Regions from separate parts of the Paenibacillus sp. FSL F4-0097 genome, predicted to be linked through region 1. Evidence: riboswitches for the same ligand, from Rfam matches in the RefSeq annotation. Region 1 holds a riboswitch; each other region holds the start of a gene.
What was found. Region 1 has a riboswitch for cyclic di-GMP ahead of MHH86_RS03160 (transglutaminase-like domain-containing protein). Riboswitches for the same ligand answer to the same signal wherever they lie in the genome.
Positions count from the first base shown of each region.

Region 2: linked by a shared signal. The riboswitch ahead of MHH86_RS10735 (DUF6612 family protein) and the one ahead of MHH86_RS03160 (transglutaminase-like domain-containing protein) in region 1 are both predicted to bind cyclic di-GMP.
Region 3: linked by a shared signal. The riboswitch ahead of MHH86_RS21020 (thiamine pyrophosphate-binding protein) and the one ahead of MHH86_RS03160 (transglutaminase-like domain-containing protein) in region 1 are both predicted to bind cyclic di-GMP.

Region 1 is NZ_CP151965.1:714,704-718,975, reverse strand. It holds rRNA gene MHH86_RS03165 (16S ribosomal RNA) at 1-1,128, opposite strand, end outside; gene MHH86_RS03160 (transglutaminase-like domain-containing protein) at 1,496-2,305, opposite strand; cyclic di-GMP riboswitch class I at 2,319-2,399, opposite strand; cyclic di-GMP riboswitch class I at 2,474-2,556, opposite strand; gene MHH86_RS03155 (class D sortase) at 2,670-3,335, opposite strand; gene MHH86_RS03150 (GtrA family protein) at 3,438-3,845, opposite strand; gene MHH86_RS03145 (glycosyltransferase family 2 protein) at 3,832-4,272, opposite strand, start outside.
Region 2 is NZ_CP151965.1:2,415,267-2,419,538, reverse strand. It holds gene MHH86_RS10745 (CapA family protein) at 1-614, shown strand, start outside; gene MHH86_RS10740 (NADH-dependent flavin oxidoreductase) at 692-1,855, opposite strand; gene MHH86_RS10735 (DUF6612 family protein) at 1,968-2,816, opposite strand; cyclic di-GMP riboswitch class I at 2,934-3,025, opposite strand; gene MHH86_RS10730 (RNA polymerase sigma factor) at 3,229-3,747, shown strand; gene MHH86_RS10725 (DUF4179 domain-containing protein) at 3,731-4,272, shown strand, end outside.
Region 3 is NZ_CP151965.1:4,670,301-4,674,572, forward strand. It holds gene MHH86_RS21010 (YafY family protein) at 1-270, shown strand, start outside; gene MHH86_RS21015 (HAMP domain-containing methyl-accepting chemotaxis protein) at 392-1,642, shown strand; cyclic di-GMP riboswitch class I at 1,817-1,913, shown strand; gene MHH86_RS21020 (thiamine pyrophosphate-binding protein) at 2,069-3,709, shown strand; gene MHH86_RS21025 (carboxymuconolactone decarboxylase family protein) at 3,720-4,088, shown strand.

The DNA.
Region 1 (4,272 bases):
TTAAGGGTTGCGCTCGTTGCGGGACTTAACCCAACATCTCACGACACGAGCTGACGACAACCATGCACCACCTGTCTCCTCTGTCCCGAAGGCCGCTGCTATCTCTAGCAGATTCAGAGGGATGTCAAGACCTGGTAAGGTTCTTCGCGTTGCTTCGAATTAAACCACATACTCCACTGCTTGTGCGGGTCCCCGTCAATTCCTTTGAGTTTCAGTCTTGCGACCGTACTCCCCAGGCGGAGTGCTTACTGTGTTAACCGGCACCAAGGGTATCGAAACCCCTAACACCTAGCACTCATCGTTTACGGCGTGGACTACCAGGGTATCTAATCCTGTTTGCTCCCCACGCTTTCGCGCCTCAGCGTCAGTTACAGCCCAGAAAGTCGCCTTCGCCACTGGTGTTCCTCCACATATCTACGCATTTCACCGCTACACGTGGAATTCCACTTTCCTCTTCTGTACTCAAGCCACCCAGTTTCCAGTGCGACCTCAGGTTGAGCCCAAGGTTTAAACACCAGACTTAAATAGCCGCCTGCGCGCGCTTTACGCCCAATAATTCCGGACAACGCTTGCCCCCTACGTATTACCGCGGCTGCTGGCACGTAGTTAGCCGGGGCTTTCTTCTCAGGTACCGTCACTCCGGTAGCAGTTACTCTACCGGACGTTCTTCCCTGGCAACAGAGCTTTACGATCCGAAAACCTTCATCACTCACGCGGCGTTGCTCCGTCAGGCTTTCGCCCATTGCGGAAGATTCCCTACTGCTGCCTCCCGTAGGAGTCTGGGCCGTGTCTCAGTCCCAGTGTGGCCGTTCACCCTCTCAGGTCGGCTACGCATCGTCGCCTTGGTGGGCCGTTACCCCACCAACTAGCTAATGCGCCGCAGGCCCATCCCTCAGTGACAGATTGCTCCGTCTTTCATTCTTCTCTCAGGAGAAAAAAGAAATTATCCGGTATTAGCTACCGTTTCCGGTAGTTATCCCAGTCTGAAGGGCAGGTTGCCTACGTGTTACTCACCCGTCCGCCGCTAAGTTATTTTGAAAGCAAGCTTTCAAAATAACTCCGCTCGACTTGCATGTATTAGGCACGCCGCCAGCGTTCGTCCTGAGCCAGGATCAAACTCTCCAATTAGTATTGAAAAGAGCGATATGCTCATTTTGAAACATCTGACGAGAAAATTAATTCTCTAATTTTGGATATCACTTACGTGATTTCCTACTCACTCGTTGTTCAGTTTTCAAAGATCAAGTTCTCGTTGACGCCGTTTAATGTCTCAGCAGCAACTCTTATAATATATCATGTTGTTTTCAGAAATGCAAGCTTTATTTTTCGAAGCTTTTTATCAGCCTCGTTTGTATCGCCTGTACGCTGTCTAACAACGCTTACCTATAATACCCCAACTATTAATAGAAAAGCAACCCCTAATATAAAAATAAACAACTAGCTTAATAATTAAGCTAGTTGTTTATTTAATAGAGTTATGTTTATAGCAACGAATTTAATAGTATTTTGCCGCAGTATATTTGCTTGAGGCTTTAATTAAATCGGTTTTCTTATCACTCTTTGCAAGTCCTGCATCCACTGTAGTATCAATGGTAACCCACTTCCCATTAAGCAACACTTCGTTCCAGGCATGATATTGCGTAACGTAGCTTGTATTCCCCATTACCAACTTAGCAGGAACATCTACACTCCGCAGCATTGCGGCAAAAAGAGAAGCGTAATCATAGCAAATCCCTTTTTTAGTAGTCAATGTCTTATCGATGCTTGGAATATAATCAGTAGTTACACTATTAGCAAGAGAGTAATCATATTGTACATTCGCAACTACATAGTTATAGATCGCTTTAACTTTCTCTTCGTCTGTTGTTTTGCCTTGTACTAATTGTTTAGCTTTGACAATCGCTTTATCAGAAGAACTCCATTTCACATTCTGTACGGAGCCCAAATATACGGAATTCGAGTCACTCATGGTTACGTCTACTACTTCGGAATATAACGCTTTATATTTATTGCCGGTTGTATTCTCCAGAACAGAAACCTTATAAGTCCCATTTCCTTGTTGCAAAGGGAAGTCCTCAGCTTGTCCAGAAGCATACAAGTTATATGTATAGCTGCTGTTATCTTTGGTGATCATGAGTTTGATTCTTTTATCTTTCGGAATATCATAGTTAATACCAATAACACCTTGAGCCACTTTGGATGTAATCAGCCAGCTGGCATCTGCACTTGCAGCTTGAGCTGTACTTATCGGAACTGAAGTCATTAGGACGAATAACGCCACCAGCATAAAATAAACCTTTTTCACGGATAAAACTCCTTTCGGTAGCTGGCTGCCATCCTTTCGGGAAGGCCCTTTAGCTTTGCGTCCCTACCTTTCGATAGGTTTGCCGTTATCGTATAAGCTCTATCTGTTCTAGCTTTACTAGATATAATTGATAGAATCCATTTGAAACAAACAAAAAAAGCCTCTTCATTCGGTAGCTGGCTGCCATCCTTTCGGGAAAAGGCCCTTTAGCTTTGCGTCCCTACCTTTCGGAAGGTTTGCCGTTATCGTGTTTAGCTTTCATAGTATAATACTATCATATTTATAGTTGTGAACAAGACCTAATTTACTAGATTACCCATTATTTTATAAATATCTCCCGGTATTTGTGTTTTCTTGTCATTCACTATTCTCCTTTTGTTAATTTGGCATGAACAATCAGCCGATGCGTTGGATTCACTAGCGGATCACATGTAATCAGAGTAAGAATCTTATCCTTGTCATTCCCGTCAAGAACGGAGACATCACTCGGATCTACAACAGAAATATCGTATACCTCATAGTTAAACACCTGATCACTAGTCTTTACCGTGATAACATCCCCCACAACAACCTCATTCAATCTGTTAAACAAACGACCCGTAGTTCTAGCCCGATGCGCCGCGATTGCAGCATTTCCGATCTCTCCAAGGGGTGCCGTTTCTTTCATATGGGCTGCAGCATGTTTCATATTAGCTTTTGTAGCCCCTTCTAATACAGGCAGCTTCAAATCAATCTTACCGATTTCAATTAGTGCGATTACTTTGCCACCGACCTCAATCTCCGGTTCAGGCTTTTCTGTCTCTTGGGGTTGGGGCTGTGCCTGAGCATCCAGAACCGATTCCTCTGCTAACAGCTGAGTAACTTCAGCATACCTGCTCTTCAAATCTGGCTGGGGAGTACTATCGGCAGTGCTTAGTTCAGCCGTTTCTAATAACTTCTCCTGCTGCCTGTCGTTGTACCATTCGTTAGCTGTCGGATATAACATGATAAGTATCCCAGCCAGTATGAGTAGATAGGAGAATTTACGCAATGTTATTCACCTCCGTATATTGTTTCTATGGTTATATACAAATCAAGCAGAAACAGCTACTTGCCTTTAAGCATAGCAACTCCTTCTGCCTGAAATTAATGTTTAAAATACCCATTTACGACTTCCAAAGAAATTGATGATCACCGTGATAAATGTAACCAGCACCTTTGAGATCAAGACTTGAATACCTAGTCTGTCTGTCAACAGATGCATTAGCAGCAGTGATATTCCGAGCACTACCAGATTCAGCACGATAAACTTGACCAGCTGCACGCGGTCGAAGCCTTCTTTATTCCCCCGGTTGCGATCACGAAAGGTTACTTTTTTATTCAAAATAAAGCTATTCGCCGTACCTGCACTATAGGAGATCACCTGCGCCAATGCGTATACCATCCCTAGTGAATTCAACAATGTGAAAATCACAAAATCAATAAGCGTATTGAGCAAACCTACGGCATTAAATTTAAGGAACTGTATGAATGCAGCACGCAAGTTCTTATCTGACATCATTGTGGTCCTTCCGGCGGTCCAGTTGTTCTTCGTTCTGGTAGCCTTTAGTCTCACTAACAATGTATAGCGGTCTATCTTTAGACTCGTCATAAATCCGTCCGATATACTCCCCAATCACACCTAACAGCATCAGAACGATACCGTTAAAGAGCAGATTGACGCCTACAATGGAAGCCCAGCCCGGAACCGTCCAGGAGGTGAAAAATATCTTTTGAAACAAGACGAAAAATAAATAGAGAAAGCTAGAGAATGAAAGGAAGAATCCAATATACGTAGCAATCTTAAGCGGCTTATGTGAAAAAGAGGTGATGCCATCTAACGCAAAACGAATCATTTTCTTCAGCGGATATTTGGTTTCTCCGGCAAAACGTTCTTCCCGTTCATATTCCACCATAGTCTGCTTGAAGCCAACCCAGCTCACCAAACC
Region 2 (4,272 bases), 1.7 Mb from region 1:
TTATTAAAAACGTCAAAGGAATTACGATCGGCATCCTCTCCTACACAGCAGGAACCAACCGAATTCCTGTACCAGTGAGTAAGCCATGGCTGGTTAACCGGATATCTACGCCCAAAATCATTCGGGAGATTCGAGATTTAAAAAAGAAAGTCGATCTAGTCTTGCTTTATCTGCATTTCGGAAGCGAATACCGTTACACTCCAAACAAGAGGCAAAAAGAGCTGGTCAATCTCTTCTTTAAAAATGGCGCCGACATCATACTGGGGTCTCACCCACATGTTCTACAACCGTTAGCGCTTCGTGGAAAAAAACAATTCGTTATTTACTCATTGGGGAATTTTGTTTCGACTAAACTAATGAATATTCCTTATACACAAAGCGGTATCATTCTTACGCTTAAAATAAAGAAGGATGAAAAAGGACACACGAGTATAACTAACGTAGGTTACATTCCGACTTGTGTAGATCGAAGAATAAAAAGCGGCAGGAAAATTACAGAGATCATCCCCATCCGCGACGCATTAAAGAGAAGCGACACCGACATAAAAACAGAACGGCGAAATCTCATGAATCGAATGTTGAAACATACGACAACAATCTTAAAGAGGGAATAGAGTCGTTACAGAAAAATAACGTTCCGCGGAATTACCGCGGAACGTTATAGATATAGCGCTCAAAACTGTGTTTGGGTTTAGCGTAAACGATCAGGCATCATTAATTTAAGGAATTCTAGAATACCATTCTCTACTACGAGTTCTTCTCTATCTTGATCAGCAAGTACTCTTCTGATGATATCTTCTTTACCCTCCAGCACTTTACTTGTCCAATGAGGATCAATGATAAGAGAACGTCCTACTGCTACTAATTCAGCATTTGTCAACGTGTCCTCTGCGTCCTGTTTGGTACGGATATCTCCGACCCCAATTAAAGGTACACGGCCATTGATTTTCTCATGTACATATTGCAGGATTGATTTTTCTTTAAAATCTTCTGATGCAGATACTTTCTTAAAATCCCCTAATGAAATATGCAGATAATCTAGCTTTTTATCAGCTAATTTATCAATAAGATAAAAGGTATCGGTGATTTTAATTCCAGGCTCTTCATATTCTTCTGGAGAAAAACGATAGCCGACAATAAAATCCTTAACCTTTGAATTGTCAACGACAGCAATAACTGCATCCACTAATTGGTTAATGAAATTAAATCTTTTCTCTAAGCTTCCGCCCCATTGATCATCACGACGGTTGGAGTGTGGAGAGAAGAACTGTTGGACTAAATATGTGTTTGCTCCATGAATTTCTACCCCGTCAAATCCAGCTTGAATAGCACGTTGAGTCGCTTTTTTAAAATCCTCAATTACACCGAAAATTTCATCTTCTGTTAATGCTCTTGGAATTTCTGCATTCGGACGTTCGGCAGCAATGGCGCTGGAGGAAACTGGTTGTACGCCACGTAGTATTTTTGAATCTGTCATTCTTCCTGCATGGAATAGTTGTAAAATAGCTTTTGTTCCATTTCGTTTAATAGTAGATGCTAATCGGCTAAGGCTAGGAATAAATTGATCGGAGGAAACACTAAGTTCACCTTCCCATCCTTTTCCACCCTCTTGTACATTTGCTGCCGCAGTGATGACCGCACCTACTTCGCCCGTTCTTAGTGAATAGTATTTCAATTCATCTTGTGTTACTACACCGTCATAAAAGCTCATTCGCGTGGTCATTGGAGCCATAACCACTCGGTTTTTTAATGTCAGTCCTCTGCGAAAAGTTAATGTTGTGTCTAGTGCTATCATCTTTTTCCCAACTTTCATTAAATTATATTTAAACAAAATATTATATACATGCGCATACATATAAATTACAGCAATGATTTATTCTTGTCAACTAATAAACAACTACTGTTGAATACAGCAAAAAGCACTGTTCAGCGGAACAGCGCTTTTTGCTCGATATGAATCGTCCTTATTATTCTAGTTCGGCCGGTTTTACAATGGCTGTACCTTTATTATTCTTGGAGTATTTAGCTTCAATTTTCGTGGTGTATGTATCTTTTGCTCCATCACTTACCAGCACATAACTCAGATCGACTGTCAGCTTTTCCGTTTGCCAGGTCTTAGTATTGACGAATAATTTCCACGTTACGCTTTTGGGTTGAACTGTCTCACCATCCCAGAGGTTCTCCTGGTCATAGAGTTTGATTATCCCCTTAGCTGCTGTCGGATCGGTTACCGTGAATTGTAAGACCGTTTGTGCGCCAGCCGTGCTGACTTTCATGGATTTTTTATAACTTTTGACCGAATCAAGCATGGAAACAGGATCGTATTGGCCTTTAGAGTAAAAGGCATCCCATTCCGTTTTCTCCAGTCCAAGCCAATACTGTGCATCAGGATCGATCGGCTCCCCGTCATCGTCGTAACCTTCATCTTCAGATTCATCGATCAGTTCACTTCCGTCTACAAGATAGTAAAACTCCTTGTCATTGGCATATAGACTGTACGATGTTTCTAAAAGACTACTAGCGACAGTGCCTGCTGCGGCAAAATTCGGCAGACGGTTGATATCCAGCTTCAGAGTGTTGGTGTTGCTGATACGCACCCCGCCGCTTTGAATATCCTGTTTTTTGGTCACATCCAGATGGAAATTCTTTATTGCTTTGGAGGCTGCCGTTACTTTGCTGATCATCTGATCCGCGGTTACTACTGTTGAGGTAGCTGCAGACACTACTCCTGGATTAGACATCCATCCGATCGTTCCGGACAGCAATAAAGCACCTACTGCCAAACTAGTACCTATTGTTTTGAAAAAACTGTTCATGTACTTCCCCTTTCGGCCCCTTGCGATAATGTAACGCCGTATAGGTCGAAATAATAAAAGAGCTCAAAATAGACTACATATTCTTAGAGCTATCCTTTATGCTTCATAAGACATCCCTATGGCGGCCTGGCGATCATTTCCTTCTGTCGAAAGGCTTTAGACCCATGGCTTTGTGTCATCATCTTTCGATGATTTTACCTTTAACGCGGACATTCAATTAGTTTTAATAGATTAGGGACGCATGTCCCACCGCTAATTTTATCATGGTTATAATTACCTGTAAACGACTTATCTTCCATTCGAATTCGCTATGATACTCAGAAGAAATACTACAATCAAAATGAAAAATGAACGATTACATACGCTTATAAGTCTTATTAATGAGAACAGCAGAGACAGGGGGTGCAGCAAAATGAGTGACCGGGAAATTTTCGAGCTCTATAAAGAACAAGTATATTATTTTTGTTACTACTTAATGAAAAATCAGGCAGATGCGGAGGATATTTCCCAAGAGGTATTTGTAAAAGTTATCTTAGCGGATAAGTCGAAGGTAAGAAACTTGAAAGCTTGGATTTTACGAATTGCTTCGAATGAGTGCAGCAGTGTGATCAAAAGGCGTAAGACGGGGTGGATGAAAGAAGTACGTAATTATTTACTATCCAGGTCTGAGGAATCAAACCCTGTAGAAAAACGTTTGGATCGACAGGAAACTAAAAAAGAATTACAAGGGTTATACAGTCAGCTTCCTGACAAAATCAGAATGGTAGTAGTCCTTCGTTTTATAAACGAATTGACTGTACCCGAGATTTCTAAAGTTATGAGCATACCCGAAGGAACTGTAAAATCCAGACTGAACAAGGGACTTAAAATACTAAATAGAATGGGTGGAACCCAACTAAAGGAGCTGAATAGTAATGAGTCTCTATATTGAAAAAGATAAACATATTCCCCGACCGGATTATGATTTGATGTGGACTGCCATAGAACAAGAAGCTTATACACGTCAAAGAAATCTGCATGCCTCCCAGAATACTCCTAGGTCTAATAAAAAGCTTATTCCTATCAGTATTGTCTTCTCTTGCCTCTTACTTGTAACCATTCCTGTATTCGCTAGTATGACGATTAATTGGGATAAAATTGGTGGTCGAAGTGTGAGCAATGCATTAAATAACGGCATCGGTCAACAGTATAATCTTCAAACTTCCATTTCAGGAGTAACAATGAATTTGAACGGTGTTGTAACTGATGGAGAAAAAATGAAAATGCTGTTATCACTTGATACTAAATCTGATCTATCCAAATATACTGGATTTGCTACAGAGGAAAACATCATGACTAGTGAATCCGGTGCCAAGGCAAAGGTATACGGTTATTTAGAATACGATCCTGAAAGCCAGAAACTCATTGGAGTATATGTGACACCTGATACATTAAAGGATGATAAAAAGGACTACAG
Region 3 (4,272 bases), 3.0 Mb from region 1:
GCAGCTCTGCCAAAATATGTAGTGAAATTAAAGGTGAATGAGTCTATTCTTAAAGAATTACAACGTGAAAGATATGTAACTATAACTTTAGTAGAACCCTCTGCTAATACTGGGTGGATGAACGTAGAGGCCGAGTTTAATACTATAGAATCTGCCTGTCGTATCGTACTCTCTTTTTCTCCTTCAGTTATTGTTTTAGCTCCTACCGAACTAGTAGGGATGGTAAAGTCTGCTATTAAAACAATTTCCACAATATATGAGGAATTTTGACATGAATTCTAAATATCTACTACTTAAAGAAGATTTATGACACTTCTCTATAGACCAATGACCTATAAATCCCCTATAATAACACCATTACATAAAATTTAATAAGGGGGACATTTTACCAATGAGCTGGATGCACAAACTTCCGTTAAAACAAAGAATTGTTGCCGGATGTTACCTCGTTGCCGCACTGTTTGCTATTCCTGTCTTAGTTACGTTAATGATTCTAGGTCAATTTCTCGTAGGAATTATACTAGTAGTTGTTCTTGCAGGTCTGACTTTACCTGTTGCTCGCTTCGTGGAGAGAACGCTTACATCATCTTTTGATGATATTGCTAATGTATCTCACAGTATTTCGAAGGGGGATTTCACTAGCAGAGCGGACGAAAATGGTTCAATGGGTGACGTAAGCCGCTCCTTTAACACAATGATTGATAAGCTCAAGAAGATTCTGACCGATGCATCGCAGATCACCCGTCAAGTAATGGATGCAAGCCGCGGAATCGAAGATAAGAACCAGAACCTGAAAATTGTTATGGCACAAGTAGCCTCTTCTTCTACCGAGCTCGCTCTTGGTGCAAATGAAATATCTACGGATATCGCTGATATGACAGAATCCATTAAAGACATTGAGACCAAAGTATCCAATTATACGAACTCCACCAAAGAAATGAACAGACGTTCAATACATACCTTAGAACTTGTTGAGCAAGGGCGCCAATCCGTAGATACACAGGCTGAAGGCATGCGTAAAAACATAGAGGCTACACAAAAAGTGGCTGATACTATTGAAGCTCTCTCACAAAATGCCCGCGGGATTACGATGATCACCAAGACCATCACAGAGATCGCTGAGCAGACCAACCTGCTGTCACTCAATGCCTCCATCGAAGCTGCTCGTGCCGGAGAGCATGGTCGGGGTTTTGCCGTTGTCGCTCAAGAGGTTCGCAAGCTTGCTGAGGAATCTACGGCTTCCACAAAAGAAGTATTCGGTTTGGTCCGCAGCATTGAGTCAGATATTAAACAAGCCATCGATAATATCGCCATCAATGAAGAGGTTGTGCAGGTTCAGAATGAAATGATCACTCAATCTGCCCATATTTTCGCACAAATTGTACAAAGCGTGCAGTACATTACCGAGCAAATCTCTTCATTCTCTGCGGAGAGTGATCTTATGCTAGAAAGTGCCTTGAAAATTTCCAGTGCAATTGAGAATATCTCAGCAATCACCGAAGAAACCGCTGCAGGCACTGAAGAGGTATCGGCGGCTATGAATGAACAGATTAATGCCCTGCAGTCTGTTGCAGAAGAAACGGAAAAAATGACCCAGGCCGTATTTAATCTGCAAAAAACCATTCATATCTTTAAATTCTAGTTCAAAACTATCAACTGCCACCTAAGCTGAGTCTTAGGTGGCAGTTTTTTTCGCGAGGCAAAACTTCATCTCTTGGACAAGACTTTCGTCAAATTTCGAGTTTTTTTAGCGGATTATGTTGACAAAAATTAATGAGGAATATATTGTAAAGGAAAATTATTCTTATCAACTATAAATTAATATTGGCAAAATCCTCGAAAGAGGATGACGCAAAACCATGGATCTACAGCCTCATTTTTTCGTTTGAGGCCATGATTGCCAGGTTGCAGAGGAACCAGGACGGCTGAACTATTGTTCAGTCTTAGCGGCGCCTTATGCCACCAACCTGTGCTTACTATAGAGCACAGGTTTTTACTTTTTGAGTATATTGATCTATCGTATCTATTCGGTAGATTAATAACTAATATATATCAAAAAACTTGTGAGGTGTTTCTTTTGAAGACAGTCGCAGATTACATGGCGGAAGCACTACGTAACCTAGGAGTCACCCATTCTTTTGGGATCATTGGCAAATCGATTTGTCCAATAGTTCTAAAGATGGTCGATTACGGTATTGAATTTATTCCCGGCAGACATGAAGCAAGCTCCGGATTCGAAGCAGCAGGGTATGCGCTGAAAACGGGTAACCTAGGCGTAGCATTTGGTACTTCTGGTCCTGGTGGAACTAACCTGCTCACAGCAGCAGCTCATGCGAAAGCTAACAACCTACCTGTCCTGTTTATTACTGGCCACCAATCCATTACAGAGCTTGGAATTCCTCAATGTCAGGACTCCACCTCTTTTCTGGCTGATTTAGCTGATATGTTCAGACCTGCCACCTTGTTCAGTAAATTGGTTGAACGTGGGGATCACTTTGGTACTATTTTTAATCATGCGATTTCTGTGGCCCTGGCCAAACGGGGTCCTGTTCATCTTTGTATTCCTTTTGATGTACAAACTGAAGTATTGGAAGAATGCAATATTGTAATCCCTGAAAGAGAGTCTCTAATTAGTCAAGCAAATATCGATAGAGTCATCGATGCTATTCAAGCTGCTAAGAATCCTTTGATTATTGCGGGTAAAGGAATTAACCGCTCCGGAGCACATAAAGAGCTTGTTCAACTCGCAGAAACTTTTAATATTCCTGTAGTAACATCTCCTGGTGGAAAAGGGGCTATAGTCTGGGATCACCTGCTCTATCATGGTCCTATTGGCGTTGGCGGTTCGACCCACGGGGATGATTTATTGAATAAAAGCGATCTGTTTATAGTGCTTGGATCACGTTTAAGTGATATGACCATCTGTAATCTTAAACGGGAGAATCATCCAGCAACTTTAATTCAATTTGATATTGATCCAACCTTTGTCGGAAAAATCCTATTGTCCAAAACGATACCGGTCACTGGGGACCTGCGCGATAATTTGGTGCACTGCCTAAATCATATTGACCCCAGCACAATCACCAAACGTGAGGCTTTGGCCGATGCTGATTATTCAGAAGAGCTTCCAACCCTCAAGAATCTTTCACTGGCTTCAGTAATGAGCACTTTAAGTGATTTGATCCCTTATAATAATTCAATTTTCGTTGATGATGGAAGCCATGGATTCCACGCTGCAAAATGGTACAAGGTTAAGAAACCGGGCAGCTTTGTTTTTGATGCTTATTTTGCTTGCATGGGTAATTCGATCGGCATGGCTATTGGTGCAAAAGTTGCAGCTCCTGAAGAAACTGTCCTCTGCATTACAGGTGATGGTTGTTTCATGATGCTCGGCGCTGAGATTAACACCGCTGTCTGCAAAGATATCCCTGTCATCTTTATCGTGGTCAATAATAAGCAACTAGATATGGCTCTTAAGGGTATGGAGAAAACCACAGGTCGTATCGATGGAACTCTATATGAAGTGCCAATGGACGCCGTGAAATTCGCTGAATCTCTAGGTGCTAAAGGCTACAAATGTGAGACTGCGGATGAATTCACAGCTGCAATTAAAGATGCGGTAGCTCTAAACCATGTTGCCGTTATTGAACTACTAACAGACCGTGATGAAGTCCCTCCGACTGCACACCGTACTTTGAACCTAAACTAGGAGGCTAACCATGAAGGAAAATATCAACAGTGGTCTCAACCACTTCACGAATCTATCAGGAGACTATGGCGCAAAAGCACTAGCTCCAATTAAAGACCACTTCCCTGACTTGGCTGAATTTATTATGGGGAATGCCTATGGCGATATTTTTCAACGTAATACTATAGCCCCTGACTGGAAGGAAATCGCAGTCATTTCATCTTTAATTTCAATGGGTCAATTCGAACAGCTGGGTGTTCATTATGTTATGGCCCTTCGTGTTGGAGTCACCGTAGAACAGCTTAAAGGCATTCTATTACACTTAGTACCCGTTATAGGGGCACCTAGAATCATCACAGCTTTTAATATCCTGCTTGCAACCATAGAAGAAATCCAATAACCCAACAGTTCGACAACAATATACAAAATTCGACTTTATTATTGCATGCACTTGAAAAATATGCCTATAATAGAGTCGGAATATCCCAATACTTGCTGTATAGTGTCGAATTTTGACTTTTATAAAACAGCTAAGTGGATATATAAAGGGCTGGATATTGCAGTCGAACTGTTTTGGACAAATT